DNA from 3 places in the Mesorhizobium sp. M7A.F.Ca.CA.004.12.1.1 genome. Region 3 is predicted to be linked to each of the others. Evidence: predicted binding sites of a transcription regulator. Region 3 holds the regulator's gene; each other region holds the start of a gene.
The links. Region 3 encodes LexA, which represses DNA repair genes until DNA is damaged. Its sites were predicted from a motif close to TGTTCNNNNTGTGTTCNG; they were not measured.

Region 1: EN984_RS13860 (2'-5' RNA ligase family protein) is a predicted target of LexA. The motif match lies at 4,082-4,099, and genes of this name have one in related genera.
Region 2: def (peptide deformylase) is a predicted target of LexA. The motif match lies at 1,336-1,353, and genes of this name have one in related genera.

The regions. Positions count from the first base shown of each region.
Region 1 covers NZ_RZRK01000218.1:797-8,260, forward strand. Annotated here, with positions in the region: gene EN984_RS13830 (aminopeptidase) at 1-942, shown strand, start outside; gene EN984_RS13835 (DUF488 domain-containing protein) at 959-1,321, shown strand; gene EN984_RS13840 (ArsC family reductase) at 1,518-1,865, opposite strand; gene EN984_RS13845 (metalloregulator ArsR/SmtB family transcription factor) at 2,013-2,369, shown strand; gene EN984_RS13850 (SRPBCC family protein) at 2,366-2,845, shown strand; gene EN984_RS13855 (nuclear transport factor 2 family protein) at 2,939-3,292, opposite strand; gene EN984_RS13860 (2'-5' RNA ligase family protein) at 3,418-4,041, opposite strand; gene EN984_RS13865 (ABC transporter ATP-binding protein) at 4,325-5,410, opposite strand; gene EN984_RS13870 (cupin domain-containing protein) at 5,400-6,008, opposite strand; gene EN984_RS13880 (ABC transporter substrate-binding protein) at 6,304-7,374, opposite strand; partial or broken gene EN984_RS13885 (ABC transporter permease) at 7,359-7,464, opposite strand, start outside.
Region 2 covers NZ_RZRK01000396.1:408-5,632, reverse strand. Annotated here, with positions in the region: gene EN984_RS20415 (DNA recombination protein RmuC) at 32-1,303, opposite strand; gene def (peptide deformylase) at 1,407-1,937, shown strand; gene fmt (methionyl-tRNA formyltransferase) at 1,942-2,895, shown strand; gene EN984_RS20400 (N-acetyltransferase) at 2,892-3,398, shown strand; gene truA (tRNA pseudouridine(38-40) synthase TruA) at 3,422-4,192, shown strand; gene EN984_RS20390 (transporter) at 4,159-4,794, opposite strand; partial or broken gene dapE (succinyl-diaminopimelate desuccinylase) at 4,800-5,225, opposite strand, start outside.
Region 3 covers NZ_RZRK01000124.1:933-10,232, forward strand. Annotated here, with positions in the region: gene lpxB (lipid-A-disaccharide synthase) at 1-487, shown strand, start outside; gene gltA (citrate synthase) at 535-1,863, opposite strand; gene gltX (glutamate--tRNA ligase) at 2,049-3,473, opposite strand; gene EN984_RS09200 (ComEC/Rec2 family competence protein) at 3,576-6,038, shown strand; gene lexA (transcriptional repressor LexA) at 6,032-6,772, opposite strand; gene kynU (kynureninase) at 7,181-8,428, opposite strand; gene kynA (tryptophan 2,3-dioxygenase) at 8,500-9,300, opposite strand, start outside.

The sequences.
Region 1 (7,464 bases), on a different contig from region 3:
GCCAGGCTTGCCGTGCGCGGCGAGGATCCATCGCTGTTGTCGGCTCAGGATCCGGCGAAAGTGGCGCGCGCCAACAAGGCGAATTCGATGGCCTACCAGCCGGCGCTGGAAAAGATCACCGGCTTCGACATCAACTGGAACATCGTGGCCTATCCGGACCTCGCCTGGGCCAGGCAGGTTTTTCCTGACGATGCCGACGATGTCGCGGTCGTGAAGCTCGCCGACGCCATCTTCGCCGCGTCGCGGGTCGATGTGGAGGACCCCATCGGCAATTGGAAGGCGCACAACGCGGCGCTGCGCAGCCGCACCGAATGGCTCAACGGCCATGATTTCCATGCGCTGCACTTTGCCGGACCCGGCACCGACCTGACGGTTGGACTGGCGGACGGCCATGAATGGATGGGCGGCGCCTCGACCGCCAAGAACGGCATCACCTGCAACCCCAACATCCCGACCGAGGAAGTCTTCACCACGCCGCATGCAAGGCGGGTCGAGGGTCATGTCTCCTCGACCAAGCCGCTGTCCTACCAGGGCACGCTGATCGACGACATTTCGGTGCGTTTCGAAGAAGGCAGGATTGTCGAGGCCAAGGCATCGAAGGGCGAGGATGTGCTGAAGAAGGTGCTCGATACAGATGAGGGCGCGCGCCGCCTCGGCGAAGTAGCGCTGGTGCCGCATTCCTCGCCGATCTCGGCAAGCGGGCTGTTGTTCTTCAACACGCTGTTCGACGAGAACGCCGCCTGCCATATCGCGCTCGGCCAGTGCTATTCGAAGTGCTTCGTCGACGGCGCCTCGCTCAGCCAGGACGAGATCGCGGCGCGCGGCGGCAACAAGAGCTTCATCCACATCGACTGGATGATCGGTTCGGACAAGATCGACATCGATGGTGTCCACAAGGACGGCGCCCGCGTGCCCGTCATGCGCAAGGGTGAATGGGCTTGACCGTACGGAGGGTGCGATGGCCTTCGACCTGGCGGTCAAGCGTATCTACGAGCCACCCGCGCCCGATGACGGGCAGCGGGTTCTGGTCGACCGCATCTGGCCGCGCGGTGTCAGCAAGGAAGACGCTGCGCTGACGCTGTGGTTGAAGGACATCGCACCGAGCGACGACCTGCGAAAGTGGTTCGGCCATGCGCCGGCGCGCTGGCCGGAGTTTCAGGAGCGGTATCGTGCTGAGCTGGACGGGAACGGCGAGGCGGTGAGTGAATTGCGAGGCTTGATCAGCCACGGCAAGGTGACGCTGCTCTATGGCGCGCATGATGAAGCGCATAACAATGCGGTGGCGCTGGCGGGGTATCTCAGCGCAAGCGCTCACAATTAGCCATCGTTAGCCAGACCTTCGTCATCCTCGGGCTTGACCCGAGGATCCATGCCGCGACCTCAGTCGAAAGGCGCAGCGGAGCAGAATCTGCACCGTTGCAACACGGATAGATCACGGCATGGATCCTATGGTCTGCGCTGCGTCGCTCCGCTCCTTGCTTCGCCATAGGATGACGAAGTGAGGTGTATGCGCTGCCCTACTTCACCACCGCCTCATAAACATCAGCCTTGAACCCCACCAGAATCCGATCCCCAACCTCCAGCACCGGTCGCTTGATCACGGTCGGCTTGGCCAGCATCAGCGCCTTGGCCTTCTTTTCGTCGAGGCTCTGCTTGTCGTTGTCCGGCAGTTCGCGAAACGTGGTGCTACCCTTGTTGAGCAGCTTTTCCCAGCCGACCTTGCCCGCCCAGCCATCCAGCCGCTTCGCGTCCAGTCCCTCTGCCCTGAAATCGTGAAACCTGTAGGCCACGTCATGGCCTTCCAGCCAGAGGCGCGCCTTCCTGACCGTGTCGCAGGTGGTGATGCCGTACATGATGATCGTCAAAACAGTGGCCCTTCCGATTTCGAATCTGACCGCAGATTAAGGACGCTCTGCGCGCTTTGCCAGCGCTCCCCGGCATGCCTTCGGTTTTGCCCTTGCCAACACTAAGGAATTTCCCTAAGTATTTTGACAGCGCCTCAGGACCAACCAATGACAAGCCTTCAGACCACAACTCCGAGCCCTCCGCCGATCGACGGCATCTTTCGCGCACTGTCCGATCCGACGCGGCGACGCGTGGTGGAGCGGCTGAACCGCAGCCCTGCCTCGGTCAGCGAGCTTGCCCAACCGTTCGACATGGCCCTGCCCTCCTTCATCGAACATCTCAAAATCCTCGAAGGTTGCGGGCTGGTGCGCTCGCAAAAGACCGGCCGGGTCAGGACCTATCAACTGGCGCCCGAGCCGCTGAAGCTTGCCGAAAACTGGCTGGCCGAACAGCGCACGCTGTGGGAGCGCCGCCTCGACCAGTTCGACGCCTATGTGATGACCCTCAAGGAGACAGAAAAATGATCTATCCCCTCAAGCCGGATCCCAGACTGGACCTCGTGCTGGAGCGCGTCATCGATGCGCCGCGCGAATTGCTGTGGCGCGCCTTGACGACGCCGGAGCACGTCAAGCAATGGTTCACGCCGAAGCCTTGGATGATCACCGACTGCGAGATAGACCTCAGGCCGGGCGGGCTGTTCCGCACGCGCATGCAGTCGCCCGACGGAACCGAGGTCAACGACCGCCATTGCTGCTATCTCGAAATCGTGCCGAACGAGCGGCTGGTGTGGACGGATGCATTGTTGCCGGGTTACCGGCCGTCAGGGGAACCCTTCATCACCGCTGTTATCTCCTTGCAGCCGGACGGCAAGGGCACGCGCTACACCGCCACCGCCATCCATCGCGACGAGGCGACCCGCAACAACCATGAGGAGATGGGTTTCTTCAACGGCTGGGGCACGGTGGCCGATCAGCTTGGGCAGTACGTGAAGACGATCTGATCTTCCCACATGACGGCCAGGACGTTGTCTTGGCCGTCATGCTTGTTTTCAACCCGGGAGCGAAGAGAGCAGTCTCCCGGTGGCATTTCCGCCTCAATAATAGAAGCGCTCTTCGGTGATCTTGCCGTTCTTGACTGTGTAGAGGCCAACTTCATCCATGGTGACGCGCTCGCCGGTGGCCTTGGGCGTGATGTCGAACTTGAAGCGCACCGCGAACTGGTCTCCGTTGACATAGGGGCCCTCGACCGAGCCGCCATGCACTTCGTTGTTCTCCTGCCACCACTGGCCCTTCTGCTTGAGAGCCTCCTTGCCATGGGAGATGGCCATCGGCCCCGCCATGGCTTCGAGACTGACGATATCATCGGCATTGTACTTCTCGGCAGCAGCTTCGTTATCGCCCTGCTTGAGCAGTTCGGTGAAATCTTTGGCAATTTCCGCGATGGTCATTTGTGTTCCTCCTGTCAGACGCACTGCAAATGGGGAACAGCTTGCTGGCCTGCCACCATTGCCGGCACTACAGCTGACAAGCCGTGTCAGGACGATTGATATAGCGGCTGTATGACGACGATTTCTCACATGCCGGCTAGGGAATCGTCCTGACCGGTCAATTGCCAGGTCGCCGGACATTTGTATTCACCCTGGTGGCTACGGATCAGCGAAAAACTCCGCACTGTCCAGGATATCGGCTCAACGATCCGTTCCCGCACTTTTGGAACGCCCCTCCTGTCGCGAAGCAGCGTGACATGTGGCTCCAGCGAGGTCGTGATGAATGGCTTTAGCGGGCTGTCGTCAATTACGGCAGAGAGCTTGCGCCAGAAGGCTTGCAAAGTCGGCGAATGGTCGCTGCTGCGAAGCACCAGCGCCCCGCCGCCGAAAGCCGACAGGCGGTCGAAGCAAACATCGAATGGTGTGGCTTGCATCAGCAAGCCGACATGGCGGGCGATCTCCACCACACGCTTCTGTTTGCCGTCGCCAAGGCCGATCAGGGATATGTGCATTTGATCGGTTGGCGTCAGCCATCCCCGCAATCTCAGTTCCTGATTGTAGTGCTCAGCCCTGCGCCGCAGCATGGCATTGACCGGGTCTTCAACGAGAAATCCGTAAAACAGATGCGGCTCCCGGATCGGGCTCTGTCCTTCAAATCGGAAAAAGGTCTGACCGTTCTTCGCGGTTCCGTATGAAAATTGCCCACTCACAACCGATCTCGTCCGGCAGATTGTATCAAGCCGAGAAGCTTAGAACAAAAAGGGAACGAATCAAGTGAAAACAAAACCGGCGCTAATGGTTTCCGCATCAGCGCCCGCAAGCTTAACGGCGGAGCAAGCATTTTCGAGCAGGGGCCGAACCCTACGATCCGTAGCCGATGATGCCCTGACCTCCCGAAAATCGTGGATCGACCAGTCGACATACCCCCGGCCGTTGACCGACGGCTTGTAGCCACCGCGCGGCGTGTGCTCCGGTTATTTAACGTCGACAAAATTAGCTTGGTAGCACCGGGCAGTTGGCACCACGGCGCAGGCTGATATGCGCCACGTCTCCGACGCTGAATTGGGAACCCTCGGCCTGGCGCGGCGCATCGATGACAACAGGCGCGCCCTGCCCGAGTTCGGCATGAAGGCGCAGCGTGCGACCGTGAAAGACGACGCTGTTGACGCGCGCCGGCGCGGTGCCGGGCGCGGCCTCGGTCATCGCCAGCAAATCCTCCGGACGCACGCCGATGGTGCGGGTGGCGCCCTCGGCAGGTGCCTCGCTAGTTTCAGAAATAGCCTCCAGCGGCAGGGCGCCGGCGGCGAAGCGCAGGCGATCGCCGTCTCGGCCGACGAAGCGCGATTGCAGGAGATTCATGGTGCCGATGAAGCTCGCCACAAACTTCGTGGCGGGCCGGTCGTAAAGGGTGGCCGGCGGCGCGATCTGCTCGATGCGGCCCTTGTTCATGACGACGATGCGGTCGGAGATCGACAGCGCTTCGGTCTGGTCGTGGGTGACCATGACGAAGGTGGTGCCGAGCCGCGACTGCAGCCGCTTCAGTTCAACCTGCATCTGTTCGCGCAGATGCGCATCGAGCGCCGACAGCGGCTCGTCGAGCAGCAGCACGCGTGGTTCGCAGACGATGGCACGCGCCAGCGCGACGCGCTGGCGCTGGCCGCCCGACAGTTCGGAGACGCGGGCGCCAAGCTTGTCGGCGAGACCGACCATGTCGAGGGCTTCGCCGGTTCGCTTTGCCTGTTCGGCTCCAGACAGTTTGCGCAGTGACAGACCGAAGCCGACATTTTCGGCGACATTCATGTGCGGGAACAGCGCATAATCCTGGAACACGGTGTTGACCGGCCGGTCGAAGGGCCGAAGGGCCGTGATATCGCGACCATCGAGCAACACCTTGCCGCTCGACGGGCTTTCGAAACCGGCGATGACGCGCAGGCTGGTGGTCTTGCCGCAACCCGACGGCCCGAGCAGCGTGACAAACTCGCCGCTGATAATGTCGAGGTCGACGGCGTCGAGCCCGACGATGCCGCCAGGAAAAATCTTCGAGACCGCCTGCAGCCGCACGAGTGGATCAGGCGCCATCGCGAACCTCGGACGGCTTCGTGGTGTTGACCCAGAGGATCTGGCAACGCTCGGTGCCCGGATTGCGGAAGGCATGCAAAAGCGTGCTCTTGAACGCAAAACTGTCGCCGGCCTTCAGCACGTAATTTGTCGAATCCACCACCAGTTCGACCTCGCCGGCCAGCACGAAGCCGAATTCATGGCCGGCATGGGCATAGGCCTCGGCCGTGCCGCCGCTGGCTTCCACCGTCACCAGCATGCCGGTCAGCGTCGCGCCCGGGGGTGACAGCAGCGCCTTGGCAATGCCTTCCGACTTCACCGGGATCTGCCGCCGCTTGTCGGCGCGCACGCAATAGAGATCGTTGGCCGCATCGTTGCCGTCGGCGATCAGCGCCGACGGCTCGATGTCGAGGGCGGCGGCGAGCGGCCAGATCACCTTGACGCGCAGCGAGGACATGCCGCGCTCGATCTGGCTGAGCGCCCCGATCGACACACCAGCTTTTGCCGCAAGATCGGCCAGCGACAGATTGCGCTCCAGCCGCAGCGCCCGCACGCGCCGGCCGACCCGCACATCGGCATCGTCCTTCGGCTTCTCAGCCGGTTCGTCCAGCATGTCCATTTGTTAGTCCTTATTGCAGTGCTTAGGGCCGGTGGCGACCAAGGCCGGCTTCAGGGTTGGATAGCTATCGGGCGTCAGTGCTGCCCCTCATCGCCCTGCCGGGCACTTCTCCCCGTATAGTGACGGGGAGAAGTGGCTGGCCGCAACGCCGGCGCCATCCTTGCAACGCTGATGATTGGCGAAATGGGCGATGACAGCGTCCCTCTCCCCGTCACTATACGGGGAGAGGATGCCGGCAGGCAGGTGAGGGGCAGCGCAAACTTCGGCAATTGGTCGCCTCGAATACGGTTGAAACTCACCCGCCCGCCTTGACCTTTTCAAACATCTTGGCGAGGTCGTCATTCTGTTTCATCGGCCCGGTGAAGATGGTGGTCTTCAGCAACACCTCGGGATCGGATGGCAGCTGCAATTTCTCAAGTTCCTCCTTCGGCACGGTGGCGAAGGCGGAGTTCAGCGAGCTGCCGTAGCCATAGGCCTGGATCAGGTATTTGCCGGAGTCGGCATCCAGCCGGCTGTTGATGAAGTCATAGGCGAGATCGACATTCTTGGCGTCCTTGAGCATGACGAAGCCGCAGGCCCAGGTCAGCATGCCCTCCTTCGGCTTCATGAACTCGACCGGCACGCCCTGCTTCTTCAGCGACGTGGCGGACGCGTTCCAGGTCATGGCGGCGACCAATTGGCCGCTGGCCAACGCCTGTTCGACGGAGGTCATGTCGGTGGTGTAGTTGGAGAGCAGCGGGCGCTGCTCGCGCAGCTTCTCGGCCACCTTGTCCATTTGCTCCGGCGTCATGTCGAACGGATTGACGCCGGCGAGCAGTGCGGCAACGACCGGCGTGTCGTGCACGGCGTCGATCGTCGCCATGCGGCCGGCATACTGCTTGTCCCACAAAAGGTTCCAGCTCGCTTCCGGGTTCTTCACCAGATCGGTTCGGTAGAGGATCGAGGTGTTGCCCCAGTCCCATGGCACCATCCAGACCTTGCCGTCGCCGGCCTGCAGGTCGGGCAGGTTCTTGAACACCGGGAAGATCGAATCCCAGTTCTTGATGCGCTTGGTGTCGATCGGCTGCAGCAGGCCTTCCTTGTTCCAGCGCGCCACCTTGTCATAACAGGGATGCGCGATGTCGGGGCGGAAGCCGGCCTTGACCTTGGTGAAGGCGTCATCGTCGTCACCGAAGATGGAGGCCTCGACGCCATCGGGATGCGCGGCAAGGAAGCTCTTGTTGAAATCGGGCAGTTCATAGCCCGACCAGGTGAAATATTGCAGCTTGTCGCCGGCGAAAGCGACGGTCGACGACAGCGTCATCGCGAACGCCGTCAATCCAGCGCAAACAGTCTTTGCAGAGATCGATTTCAGGTCGAATGCCATTGCAGTTCTCCTCTCTTGGTTTGTTTTGGTTGTGATGGATCCGCGGGCTTTGGCGCCGTGGCGGACAGGCCGCGATGGCGCAGGATTTCA
Region 2 (5,225 bases), on a different contig from region 3:
AGGAGCAGTAGCGCCGGTCCGGCACCGCGCCTCAATCGTCGCCTTCAACGACCCTCAGCCTGAGCTGCCCGGTTTTCGAATCGGCAACGCGCGCGCCAGTATCGACCTTCGCGGCGGGAGCCCGTGACGCTGCGTCCGCGGCGGCATCGCCGTCGGGCTGCGCGCCGAATTCCAGTGCCTCGATCTTCTGGCCGCGCTTGGTGACCTTCGACGTCGAAACCAGGATGTCGTCGATGTCCTTGGCCGACTGACCGAAATGCACCTGCAGCTTGCGCACCCGCTCGTCGACGCGCGCGACATCCTCCATCAGCCGGATGACTTCGCCCTGAATCAGGTGCGCCTGTTCGCGCATGCGGGCATCCTTGAGGATCGCCTGGATGACCTGGATCGACAGCATCAGCAATGACGGCGAGACGATGACGATTCGGGCGCGGTGCGCCTTGTGGACGATCGCCTCGAAATTCTCGTGGATCTCGGCGAACACTGATTCCGACGGCACGAACATGAAGGCGGTGTCCTGCGTCTCGCCCTGGATCAGGTATTTTTCCGAGATATCGCGGACATGGATCTCGATGTCGCGGCGGAAGGCCTGCGAGGCGGCCTTCTGCAGGTCGGCGCCATCGGCGGCGCGGATGGCATTCCAGGCCTCGAGCGGAAACTTGGCGTCGATGGCCAGCGACGGCGCGCCGTTCGGCATCTTCACCAGGCAGTCAGGACGGCTGCCGTTCGACAGCGTCGCCTGGAATTCATAGGCGCCGTGCGGCAGGCCGTCGGCGACGATCGCCTCCATGCGAGACTGGCCGAAAGCACCGCGCGTCTGCTTATTGGAGAGGATCGCCTGCAGCTGCACGACCTGGCCGGCGAGCGACTGGATGTTGCCCTGCGCGACATCGATGATGGCCAGCCGCTCCTGCAATTTGGCCAGGCTCTCATGCGTGGATTTGGTCTGCTCGGTCATGGTCTGGCCGAGCCGGCCGGTCATGGCGTCGAGGCGCTGGCCGATCGACTGCGTCAGCTCCGCCTGCCGTGCGCCGAACACTTCGGCGATGGCGCCCATACGACCCTGCATTTCGGCCTGCTTTTGCAGAATGCCGGCCATCCGCACTTCCGCATCGCGGGCATGATCGGCGGCTTCCGCAGCCGCGACGGCGCGCGCCTTCGCCGACCGCCACAGCGCAATGACCAGCGCCACGAACAGGGCCAGAAACAGCAAAGCGCCGAAGGCCAGCGCATGGCCGAGCGTGACGGTTGTGGCGCCAAGCCGGGCGACAGGTTCGGAAAGGATGGTGCTCAAATCATTCATGTGGACAGCATAAACGATTCGCGCTGCCGGCACAGATCAAAACGTGAACGAGCCTCCAGCCTACCGGTTGACGCTTTTCTCTGGAGGTCTTAGGTGGAACGCCATGTCGATCAAGCCGCTCATCATCCTTCCCGACCCCATCCTGCGCCAGGTTTCCAAGCCGGTGGAGCGTGTCGACGCACCTTTGCGCAAATTAGCCGACGACATGCTGGCGACCATGTATGACGCGCCGGGCATCGGATTGGCGGCAATCCAGATCGGCGAGCCGCTGCGCTTGCTGGTGATCGATCTGGCCAAGGAAGACGAGACGCCGGCGCCGCATGTCTTCATCAACCCGGAAATCCTGGAGAGCGCCGACGCGCGCTCGGTCTATGAGGAAGGCTGCCTGTCGATCCCGGATTATTACGCCGAGGTCGAACGCCCGGCCTCCGTGCGGGTCAAATATGTCGACCGCGACGGCAAATTGCAGGATATGGAGGCCGAGGGCCTGATGGCCACCTGCCTGCAGCATGAGATCGACCACCTCAATGGCGTCCTGTTCATCGACCACATCTCGAAGCTGAAGCGCGACATGGTGGTGAAGAAATTCAAGAAGCTTGCCAGGGACAAGGCGCCGGGCAAGCTGGCGGGATAGGGCCATGCCCCTTCGCGTCATCTTCATGGGTACGCCGGAGTTTTCGGTGCCGACTTTGCGCGCGATCGCCGAGGCTGGCCATGAGATATCAGCCGTCTATACCCAGCCGCCGCGCGCCGCAGGGCGGCGCGGGCTGGAGTTGACGCCATCGCCGGTGCAGCGCGAGGCGGAGCGGCTGGGCATTGAAGTCCGGGCGCCGGTTTCGCTCAAGGGCGAGGCCGAGCAGGCCGCTTTCCGTGCCTTGCAGGCCGATGTCGCCGTGGTCGTCGCCTATGGCTTGCTGCTGCCGAAGGCGGTTCTCGAGGCGACCCGGCTCGGCTGCATCAACGGCCATGCGTCGCTTCTGCCGCGCTGGCGCGGTGCCGCGCCGATCCAGCGCGCCATCATGGCCGGCGACCTGGAAAGCGGCATGATGGTGATGCGCATGGAAGAGGGGCTGGACACCGGCCCGGTCGGGCTGGTTGAAAAATGCGCCATCGAACCCGATATGACAGCCGGCGATCTGCATGATCGGTTGATGAGTGTCGGTGCTGCCTTGATGGTGGAAGCGCTGGCGCGACTGGAAAGGAATACCCTGACATTCACCACACAAGCTGTGGATGGGGTGACCTACGCCAAGAAAATCGATAAATCCGAGACTCGCGTGGACTGGACTCGCTCAGCAAGTGAGGTCCACAATCATATTCGCGGCCTGTCACCCTTTCCCGGCGCGTGGTCGGAGATAGGAATTGGCGGCCGCCAGGAGCGGCTGAAACTGCTTCGCTCGACGCTGTCGCAAGGCCTGTCGCTTTGGGAAGAGTTGGGCGAGTCGGGAGGAATTCTCGATGACCGGCTGACGGTCGCCTGCGGGGCAGGCGCGATCAGGCTGGTCGAAGTTCAACGCGCGGGCGGAAAGCCCGCTGCCGCGTCGGAGTTCCTGCGCGGGGCCAAGATCGAAAAAGGACTGAAATTCTCATGAGCATGATGTCGATACGCGCGGCAACGCCGCGGGATCGCGAGGCCATCCGCCTCGTCGAGGAACACGCTTTCGGCCAGCAGGCGGAGGCCGGTCTGGTCGACGCGCTGGTGACCGGCGGCGACGCTGTTGCCGAACTGGTGGCGGAAGAGGACGGCCAGGTGGTCGGCCACATCCTGTTTTCGCGGCTGTTCGTCCAGAATGGCGGCAAGACTTTCGCGGCCGTGGCGCTGGCACCGCTGGCGGTGGAGCCCTCGTTCCATGGCAGCGGCATCGGCGGCGCGCTGATCCGCGAGGCGCATATCCGCCTCAGGGATGCCGGCGAAACGCTGGCCGTGGTGCTCGGCGACCCCATCTATTACGGGCGTTTCGGATATAGCCACACGCGTGCCGAGAACTTCGAGAGCGAATACCAGGGCGAAGCGCTGCAGGCGCTGGCCTGGGGCGACGCGCCTGAGGCCGGCACACTGGTCTACGCCTCCGCCTTCACCGCTCTCGCCGCGTAGGCGAGAGCGTATAGCCGCCCGGCATGCCGCGTTTTCGCCTCGACATCGAATATGATGGCAGTCTGTTTGCCGGCTGGCAGCACCAGGCGGATCAGCCTTCGGTGCAACAGGCGATCGAGCGGGCGATCGAAAAATTCTGCGGCGAAGCGATCCGGCTGCGCGCCGCCGGCCGCACCGATGCCGGCGTCCATGCGACCGCGCAGGTGGCGCATGCCGACCTCGCCAAGGCGTGGCCGGGCGACAAGGTGCGCGATGCAGTCAACGCCCATCTGCAGGCGGCCGGGGCGCGCATCGCCATCCTGAAAGCGACGGTCGTCTCCGACAGCTTCGACGCCCGCTTCTCGGCCATCGGCCGCCACTATCTCTACCGCATCCTGAACCGCCGTGCCCCGGCCGCGCTCGACAAGGGCAAGGTCTGGTGGGTGCCGAAGCGGCTCGACGCCGGCGCCATGCACGAAGCGGCGAAAGTCCTGCTGGGACGGCATGATTTCACCACCTTCCGCTCGACCCAGTGCCAGGCCAACAGCCCGATCAGGACGCTGGAACGGCTCGATGTGAGCCGACAGGGCGACATGATCGAGGTCAGGGCTTCGGCGCGCTCGTTCCTGCACAATCAGGTACGTTCGATGGTCGGCTCGCTCAAGCGCGTCGGCGACGGCGGCTGGACTGCGGCCGACCTGAAAACGGCGCTCGAGGCGCACGACCGCGCCGCCTGCGGACAGGTGGCGCCACCCGACGGGCTGTTTCTCACCGGTGTCGATTATCCAGTCGAGACGAGCCCGGACAGGCTCTGAACTCCGGCATCGTCCGGCACGGTGATGCCGAGCAGCGTCTGCAGGCCGAACAGCACCAGCAGCGAGGCGATGAACATGCCGACGAAAACGGCGGTGCCGACCGATGCGCCCCTGCCGATCGTGGCGTTGGTCATGCGCCAGGTCAGCACCATCGACAGGGCAAACAGGAACAGCGACACAAGACTCGCAGCCTGGCTTGCGGACGACAGGAAAAGCCGGATCAGCGCCGAGGGCAGCATCAGCCAGGCGGTGATGGCCGAAGCCCAGTTGCTGGCGACGACGTAGTGGACGAAGCGGCCGCCTATGCCGGCGCGCGGCGCGATCAGGGCGAGCGCAATCAGCGGCAGCACCCAGGAGCCGATGTCGACCGTCGCCAGGCGCACCAGCATGCTGAAGCGGCCCGCGAAGGCGTCGGGATCGCCGAGTTCGTTGGCGATGCCGACCCAGCCGACGATCAGCGCCGGTGCAGCAACGACAATGGCGAAGAAGGAATTCCAGAAGCCGTCGGCCGACAGGTCGAGCAGGCGCAGGCCGTCGGCCTTGCCGAGCATCAATCGCCAGGCGCCCGTCAGCGAAGCTTGGGTTTCGTCCGCCGAAAGCATGCTGTTCAGCCCTGTCCGAACCAGTCTTCTATGAAGCGCTGGTAGATTTGCGTCAGCGTTTCCAAATCGGCAATGGCGACGCGCTCGTCGACCATATGCATTGTCTTGCCGACCAGCCCGAACTCGACCACCGGACAATAGTCCTTGATGAAACGCGCGTCGGACGTTCCACCGGAGGTCGACAGCGTCGGCTCCTTGCCGACCGCCGACTTGATCGAGCCGCGCAGCGTTTCGATAAGCCTGTCGTCGCGGGTCAGGAAGACATGGCTCGGCCGGTCGCGCCAGACGAGCTCGTAGTCGACCGGCGTCTTCTTGCCCTGCCGGTACTTCCTGCGCCTGGCCGCCTGGTCGAGCCGGTTGTGGATCTCGGCCTGCAGGGTCTCGTCCGTCCAGGTGTCGTTGAAGCGGATGTTGAAGGTCGCGGTCGCTTT
Region 3 (9,300 bases):
GCTGCTGCTGCCGACCGTTCCGCATGTCGCCGAGCTCGTCAAATCCTCCGTCAACCGCTGGGATGAAAAGCCTGAGATCATCGTCGATTCCCAGCGCAAATGGCAGGCTTTCGGCAAAGCCGATGCGGCGCTGATCGCGTCCGGGACGGTATCGCTGGAACTGGCGCTGGCCGGCGTGCCGATGATTTCCTGCTACAGGCTCGACCCGGTCGCGCGGGTCTTGGCGCCGTACCTCGTTTCCGTCTGGTCGGCGCTGCTGCCCAATCTGATATCGGATCGAGCGCTTATTCCGGAATTCTACGACGGCTACATCAAGCCGAACAATCTGGCCCGGCAATTGGAAGCCCTGTTCGCCGACAGCGGCATGCGCGCCTGGCAGAAGAATGGATTTGCAGAGATCACGCGGCGCATGGCGACGGATAGACCGTCCGGCGAGATCGCCGCGCAGGTGGTGATGCGGTATGTCAAGAGAGGGAATAGTCAGTAGGGAAGTTCACCGTCCCTACTGCCTACTGCCCAATCCCTACTCCCAATTCACCGCTTGGCGATCGGCACGTAGTCACGCTCGGGTGCGCCGGTATAGAGCTGGCGCGGGCGGCCGATCTTCTGGCGCGGATCCTCGATCATCTCTTTCCACTGTGCGATCCAGCCGACGGTGCGGGCGACCGCGAACAGCACGGTGAACATGGTGGTGGGGAAACCCAGCGCCTTCAGCGTAATGCCGGAATAGAAGTCGACATTCGGGTAGAGCTTCTTCTCGATGAAATAGGGATCGGTCAGCGCGATCTTTTCCAGTTCCATGGCGATGTCGAGCAGCGGATCGTCCTTGATGCCGAGCTCGCCCAGAACCTCATGCGCCGTCTTCTGCATGATCTTGGCGCGCGGATCGTAGTTCTTGTAGACGCGGTGGCCAAAGCCCATCAAGCGGAACGGGTCGTTCTTGTCCTTGGCGCGAGCGATGAATTCGGGGATGTGATCGACATGGCCGATCTCGCCAAGCATGTTGAGCGCCGCTTCATTGGCGCCGCCATGCGCTGGGCCCCACAGGCAAGCGATGCCGGCGGCGATGCACGCGAACGGGTTGGCGCCCGACGAGCCGGCGAGACGAACGGTCGAGGTCGAGGCGTTCTGCTCGTGGTCGGCGTGCAGAATGAAGATGCGCTCCATGGCGCGCGCCAGCACCGGGTTGATCTTGTATTCCTCGCACGGCACGGCAAAGCACATGTGCAGGAAGTTGGCGGCGAAGTTCAGTTCGTTCTTCGGGTAAATGAAGGGCTGGCCGATGTGGTATTTGTAGGCCATCGCCGCGATCGTTGGCATCTTGGCGATCAGCCGCATGGAGGCAACCATGCGCTGGTAGGGGTCGGAGATGTCGGTGGAGTCGTGGTAGAAGGCCGACAGCGCGCCGACCACGCCGCACATCACCGCCATCGGGTGCGCGTCGCGGCGGAAGCCGGTGAAAAAGCGCGACATCTGCTCATGCACCATGGTGTGGCGCGTCACACGATAGTCGAAGTCGTCCTTCTGCGCCTTGGTCGGCAGTTCGCCGTAAAGCAGGAGATAGCAGACCTCGAGGAAGTCGCCGTGTTCGGCCAGTTGGTCGATCGGATAGCCGCGGTGCAGCAGGATGCCGGCATCGCCGTCGATGAAGGTGATTTCCGACTCGCAGCTTGCCGTCGAGGTGAAGCCCGGATCGTAAGTGAAGGCGCCGGTGGTTGAGTAGAGCGAGGCGATGTCGATGACATCAGGCCCGACCGAACCACTTCGCACCTTGAATTCATGGGTCTTGCCGGCGAATGCAAGCGTTGCCGTGGCCTCCTGGGTCTTGCCGCCCAAATCCATTTTTTTCGCAGCTTCGGTCATTGCAAACTCCTTCTTGTTTCCTCATGCCGGCAAAGGCAAAATTCTGCAGAGCGACACGTCGAAAATCACCGCAATGCGCGTATTCGCCACCGCATTTCAGGAGGTGCGTGCCAGATTGGGCCAAGGCCTAATGTTGCACTGCGAAACCCGCCTTTCAATGCCAATCTTCTTGGGCCAGTTTGCTCCTAATCGATTTGATCTGAGATGCGCGCCAGGCTTTCCTCGCGGCCGAGCACGGCGAGCACATCGAACACGCCCGGCGAGGTGCTTTTGCCGGTCAACGCAGCGCGCAAAGGCTGGGCCACCGCGCCGAGCTTGTGACTGCCGGCCGCTGCCACCTCGCGTATCGCCGCCTCCGCCGAGGCGGCTGTCCAGTCACTCGCAAGCCCGTTCAAAGCTTCGTGAGCACTGCGCAGGATCTTGCGGGCATCGTCGGTAAGCAGAAGGGCCGCCTTGTCGTCGATCGGCAGGGGGCGCGTGGCGAACAGGAAGGCCGCGCCATCGACGAGCTCGACCAGCGTCTTGGCGCGGTCCTTCAAGCCCGGAAGCGCTGCCAGCAACTGCGCCTTGGTGCTGTCGTTCAGGCGCGCGGCGATCGCCGGGCCACCTTCGAGATAGGGCAGGGTAGCGATGAAGATGTCGAACAGTCGGGCATCGCTCATGCGGCGCATATGCGCGCCGTTGATCGCCTCCAGCTTGGCGAAGTCGAAGCGCGCCGCGCCCTTGTTGACATCGCCGATGTCGAACCACGAGATCATATCCTTGATCGACATGATCTCGTCGTCGCCATGGCTCCAGCCAAGGCGCGCCAGGTAATTGAGCAGCGCCTCCGGCAGGTAGCCCATGGCGCGATAGGCCTCGACGCCAAGCGCGCCGTGCCGCTTCGACAGCTTGGCGCCATCGGCGCCGTGGATCAGCGGGATATGCGACATGGACGGCACGTTCCAGCCCATGGCGTTGTAGATCACGGTCTGGCGAGCGGCGTTGGTCAGATGATCGTCGCCGCGAATGATATGGGTGACTCCCATATCATGATCATCGACGACGACGGCATGCATGTAAGTGGGATTGCCGTCAGAACGCAGGATGATGAAGTCATCGAGATCCTTGTTGGGAAAGCGCACCTCGCCCTGGACACGGTCATGGACGATGGTCTCGCCGTCGGTCGGCGCCTTGATACGAATGGCGCCCTTGACGCCTGCGGGCGCCTCAGAGGGGTCGCGGTCGCGCCAGCGGCCGTCATAGCGGGGCGGCAGCCCCTTGGCTCTGGCGGCCTCGCGCATGGCCTCCAGTTCGGCCGGCGTGGCATAGCAATAATAGGCCTTGCCCATGCGCACGAGCTCCTCAGCCACCTCGCGGTGGCGCGGAGCACGCTCGAACTGCGACACCGGCTCGCCGTCCCAGCTCAGGCCAAGCCAGGAAAGCCCGTCGAGGATGGCAGCCGTCGCGGCTTCATTGGAGCGTTCGCGGTCGGTGTCCTCGATGCGCAGCAGCATCGTGCCGCCAGTGTGCTTCGCATACAGCCAGTTGAACAGCGCCGTGCGCGCGCCGCCTATGTGCAGATAGCCGGTGGGCGAAGGGGCAAAACGGGTGACGACCTTGTCGGACATGGAACTCTCGGAAACCATCTGAAGCGGGGTGCGGTTGCGCGGGCTTTCGCGCGCCCGGCGTTCATGTAGCATAGGGTGTCGAGGGCGCAAGGGGCAGACCCGATGGCTGGACGAGGCTGGGGCTCGGATCAGGGCGAGGACGCTGCCATCGGCGTCAGCGAACGGTCCCTGTTTGCGCCTCGGCCAGCCCCATTGCCGCCGCCATCGCCCCTTGTGCCGGATCCCGGCAAGGCGCCCTTGCAAGCGGATGTCGCCGCCTCTGTTCCTGTTGCCGAAACCGGCAGGATCGTTCGCGTGCGCCGGCAAATCAGCCTGACATCACTGCCTCGCCTGCGCCACAGCGTGAACACGGCGGCGAGCCTGGAACTCGACCGGGGCGTGGCCTTCCTGCTGGTGCCGGTCTGCCTGGCGATCGGAGCGATCGGCTATTTTTCGCTGACGGCTGAACCCGACTTTGCGAGACCTGTCGCGGTTGTCATCTTGACGGGGATCTGTGCGCTGGTCTCGCGCTCATGGCCAAAGACCCATCTGTGTTTCATGGCGGCGCTTTTGTGCGCCCTAGGACTGCTTGCTGCCAAGGTCGAGACGTGGCGTGCGGGCACACAAATGTTGGGCTCGGAAATCTCGACGCAGGTGACCGGCCGCGTCGTCTCGCTCGACCGGATGGAAACTGGCCGTATCCGGCTGACCATCGACGTGACGTCGACCGCAAGACCGAAACTGCGCTATGCGCCGGAACGGGTGCGGCTTTCGGCACGCAAGATCCCGGCTGACGTGACCGCAGGCTCCCTCATCACTGGATATGCCAAGCTTTTGCCGCCGACTGGGCCGGTGCGGCCGGACAGCTATGATTTCTCCTTCGACAGCTATTTTGCCGGCATCGGCGGCAGCGGGTTCTTTCTCGGCAACCCCAAGCTTGTCGTCAGCGACGGTGGCGACATGCCGCTGCCGGCCCGAATTTCCTCTAGCGTGGAAAATGCCCGCGAGGCCATCGCCGACCATATCAGGGCGAGCGTCGGCGGCGCCGAAGGCGAGATCGCCGCGGCGCTGATCGTCGGCGTGCGCGCCGGCATTCCCGATGACATCAATGAGGCGATGCGACGTACCGGCATCTACCACATCATCTCGATTTCGGGACTGCACATGGCGCTGGTCGCAGGCACCATCATGGGCTTGCTGCGCGGCGCCTTCGCCTTGTTTCCCGACTTTTCCGCGCGTCGCCCGGTCAAGAAGTATGCCGCCTTCGCCGCACTGTTCTCGATCGCGGCCTATCTCATCATCTCTGGAGTCGTCGTTGCCGCCGAGCGCAGCTTCATCATGCTGGCGGTGATGCTGATTGCCGTGCTGTTCGATCGAGCAGCACTCACCATGCGCAATCTGGCGATCTCGGCGATCGCCGTCATCGTGGTGTCGCCGCATGAGGTGGTCGGCCCGAGTTTTCAGATGTCGTTCGCCGCGACCGCGGCTCTGGTCGGCGCCTATGCCGGCTGGGCCGATCACCGCGCGGGAAAAGCAAGACCGCCGCCCCCAAAGCGATCCATGCCCGGTTTCCTGACGCGAAAGTTCGTGCTCGCGGCAACCGGCCTTGCCATGACCTCCATCATCGCCGGCAGCGCCACGACGCTGTTTGCCATCTGGCATTTTCAGCGTGTGTCGCCGCTCAGCCTGTTCGCCAATCTGGCGGTTATGCCGATCGTCACCGTCGTCATGTTCCTGGCTGTCGCAAGCGCGCTGCTGATGCCTTTCGGATTGGATTGGCCGGCCCTCTACCTGATGGGCAAGGGCCTGACGGTGATGATCGCCATATCGGGTTGGATCTCCGAACGTTCGCCTGTCGATGGGGTTGGGCTGATTTCGCAGCAATCTGTCCTGCTGGTGACAATTGCCCTGGTCATCGCGACGATGGCGACAACTTGGCTGCGGCTCGCTGCTCTGCCATTCGCGCTGGCAGGCTTGCTGACCGTCTCGGATACGCGCACGCCGGATGTGCTGATCTCGGAAGACGCCCGGCTGGTGGCGTTGCCGATCGGTGGCGGCGAGCTTGCCGTCAGCCGGGAACGGCCGAACGAATTCACCGTCGACAACTGGAAACGCGCCCTGACATCAGAAACCATCGTCGTGCCAGAGGTGTTCGACAAGAGCGATGGGCAATTCGACGTCGCGGACGCCGTTGAGCTACCGCCGGGATCGCCGTTCTATTGCTCCTCAGGCGTTTGCGTGGCCAGGCATATGTCCGGTGCGATCATTGCCTATGTCGAGGACCGCAAGGACACCTGGAAAGCCTGTGGCTTCGCCGAGCTGATCGTCATCAATGACGCCACCGCCTATGACGCCTGTCACAATCCGCTGGTTCTCGTCATCACCAAGCGGCAACTGGCTCGCAAAGGCAGTGCCGCGGTCTTCTTCGATCGCCAATCGGCGACCACGCCGGCGACAATCAGCTTCGCGGTGAACAGCCCATATCGGCCCTGGCACACGCAACGCAAATACTCTCGTGAGGCGAGGGGGCTGGCACCCTTCAAGAAACCCGAGAAGCCAGCGGCCAACCCGCAGCCGCCTCAGTAGCGGCGGATGAGGCCGACGAGCTTGCCTTGCACCTTGACCCTGTCTGGGCCGAAAATACGGGTTTCATAGGCCGGATTGGCGGCTTCGAGAGCGATGGAAGCGCCCTTGCGGCGGAACCGCTTCAGCGTCGCTTCCTCTTCATCGACCAGCGCCACGATGATCTCGCCGGGGTTCGCCGTGTCGGCATTACGGATGATGACGGTGTCGCCGTCGAAGATACCGGCCTCGATCATCGAGTCGCCCTTAACCTCCAGCGCATAGTGGGCGCCGCCCATGATCATGTCCGGCGGCACCGAGATCGAATGCGTCTGATGCTGGATGGCATCGATCGGCACACCGGCGGCGATACGGCCCATGACCGGTATCGACACGGCGGAGACCGCATCGTCATCATTGCCGGGCGAGGGCATCCGCGAAGGCGCCGGCTTGATCTGCCGGCCAAGGGCACCACCCTGACCGAGACTGCCCTGGATGACGCTTGGCGAAAACTTCTTTGCCGCGTTGAGGCCGGGCGCGATCGAGTCCGGCAATCGCAGCACTTCCAGCGCGCGTGCCCGGTTGGGCAACCGGCGAATAAAGCCGCGCTCCTCAAGTGCGGTGATCAGCCGATGAATCCCGGATTTGGAGGCAAGGTCGAGCGCCTCCTTCATCTCGTCGAAGGATGGCGGAATGCCGCTCTCCTTCAGGCGTTCATGGATGAACATCAGCAGTTCATGTTGCTTGCGTGTCAGCATGGCGGCCCCCAGATTACCTGAAACCAGAATCGAAAAACAAACCCAGAACAAACACTATCTGTTCCAGTTGTGTTCTGCAACCGTTTAAAGTTTAATGAATTTGTTAAGGCTGCTGAAATTATTTGGGCTTGCCAGCGGGTCGCGATCGACAGGCGCCAACCACGGCAATGCGCCTGCTCACATTGAAACCATTATGGTTAATGACCTGTGGCTCATCCTCGACCCAAGGCTTGGCATCATCTGCCGATCGACCTCCACAAGGGACGCTATCAATCTTCGGGACGTTCGTTTGCCGTGAACGAAACGGAGCCAAAACGCCAACGTCTGTTGGCATTTGTGGCTGGAATCAGCCCTCCGTCATCTGCCGGGCAGTGAGGGCGGCGACGGCAAATCGCGGGGATCGTTGCGTCAGGTAACGGCTTCCTTGACGGCGAAACGCTGGTCCTTCCATGCGCCCGTGCGCAGAATGTCTTCTAGCACTTGAACCGCCAGCCACACATCCTTGTAGCCGATATAGAGGGGCGTGAAGCCGAAACGGATGGTCGATGGCGCGCGAAAATCACCGATGACGCCGCGCTCGATCAGCGCCCGCATGATTTGATAGCCGTGATCGTGAAGGAACGACACCTGGCTGCCGCGCCTGGTCGCGTCGCGGGTGGTCTCCAGCGTGAGGCCATAGGCGCCGCACTTTGCTTCGACGAGCTGGATGAACAGTTCCGTCAGCGCGACGCTCTTTTTTCGCAATGCCGCCATGTCGACGTCGTTCCAGATGGCAAGCGCGCCTTTGAGCGCCCGCATCGACAGGACCGGCTGGGTGCCGCACAGAAAGCGGCGGATACCGGTGCCGGCAACATACCCCCGTTCGAAGGCAAAGGGCCGCGCATGGCCCCACCAGCCGCTGAGCGGCTGGCTGATATCGCCGTGATGGCGCTGCGCGGCATAGATGAAGGCCGGTGCGCCCGGACCGCCGTTGAGGTACTTGTAAGTGCAGCCGATGGCGAAATCGGCATTTGCGTGATCGAGCTCGACGGGCAGGGCGCCGGCGGTGTGGCATAGATCCCAGACGATCAGCGCTCCGGCCGCATGAGCCTTGCGCGTCAGCGCCGCCATGTCGCGCAGTTCACCCGATTTGTAGTTGACGTGGTTGACCAGCACCACCGCGACGTTTTCGTTGATCAGCTCTTCGATAGTGGGCGCGTCGACGCCCGCGAGGCGCAGCAGGACGCCGTCCCGTGTCGAGGCCACGCCTTCGGCGATGTACAGGTCGGTGGGGAAACTGTCACCCTCGGCGACGATGACCGACCGGCCCGGCCGAATCTCCAGCGCCGCATGCAGCACCTTGTAGATGTTGGTCGACGTCGTGTCGCAGACGACGGTCTGGCCGGCCGCGGCTCCAATCAGGCGTCCGAGTTGATCGCCGAGTTCGATCGGCATCTCGAACCATCCGGCCGTATTCCAGGCTCGGATGAGGTCCTGGGCCCATTCCTGGGTTGCCGCCTGCTGCAGCTCGCCGAAAACGGCATGAGACGCTGCCCCCAGTGAATTGCCGTCGAGATAGATCACCCCCTCCGGCAGAATGAAACGGTCGCGCATGGCCCGCAGCGGATCTGTGGCATCCATCGCTTCGACTGCGGCGAGATCAGGAAATCCACTCATGGTCAGTCAGTCCCCGGTTGTTCGCGAAGGGTGTTCCGCCGCCGCGCGTCGCTGTTTTCATTTCGACGATGTCAGAGCCGGGTGCGGACCGTCCACAGTTCCGGGAACAGCACCACCTCGAGCATCTTCTTCAGATACGAAGCACCCGACGTGCCGCCGGTGCCGCGTTTCAGACCGATGATGCGCTCAACCGTGGTGACGTGGTTGAAGCGCCAGCGGCGGAAATAATCCTCGAAGTCGACCAGCTTCTCTGCCAGTTCGTAGAACATCCAGTAGCGCTGCGGATCGCGGTAAATGGTTTGCCAGGCGACCAGCACCTCTTCATTCTCGGTTCGCGTCTCACGCCAGTCCGTGCGCTTGGCATCGGCACCGATGTCGAATCCGTTGCGCGCAAGCAGCAGCAGCGCTTCGTCGTAGAGCGATGGTTCGGTCAGGATCGCTTCCAGCTTTCCGCTCAGGTCGGGCCGGTGCTTGTGCGGCCCGAGCATGGCCAGGTTGCGGTTGCCGGCCATGAACTCGATGGCGCGATACTGCCAGGACTGGAAACCCGAGGACTGGCCGAGCGCGTCGCGGAACTCGGTGTATTCGCTCGGCGTCATCGTCCGCAGCACATCCCAGGCATTGTTCAGCTGCTCGAAGATCCGCGCAACGCGCGACAGCATCTTGAAGCTCGGCTCGAGCCGGTCGGCGCGGATGGAACGGATCGCGGCTCCAATCTCGTGTAGAGCGAGCTTCATCCAGAGTTCGGAGGTCTGATGCTGGATGATGAACAGCATCTCGTCATGCGCCGATGACAGCGGCGTCTGGGCCTCCAGCACTTTCTCCAGGTGCAGGTAGTCGCTGTAGGACATGCGCTCCTTGAACGACATCTG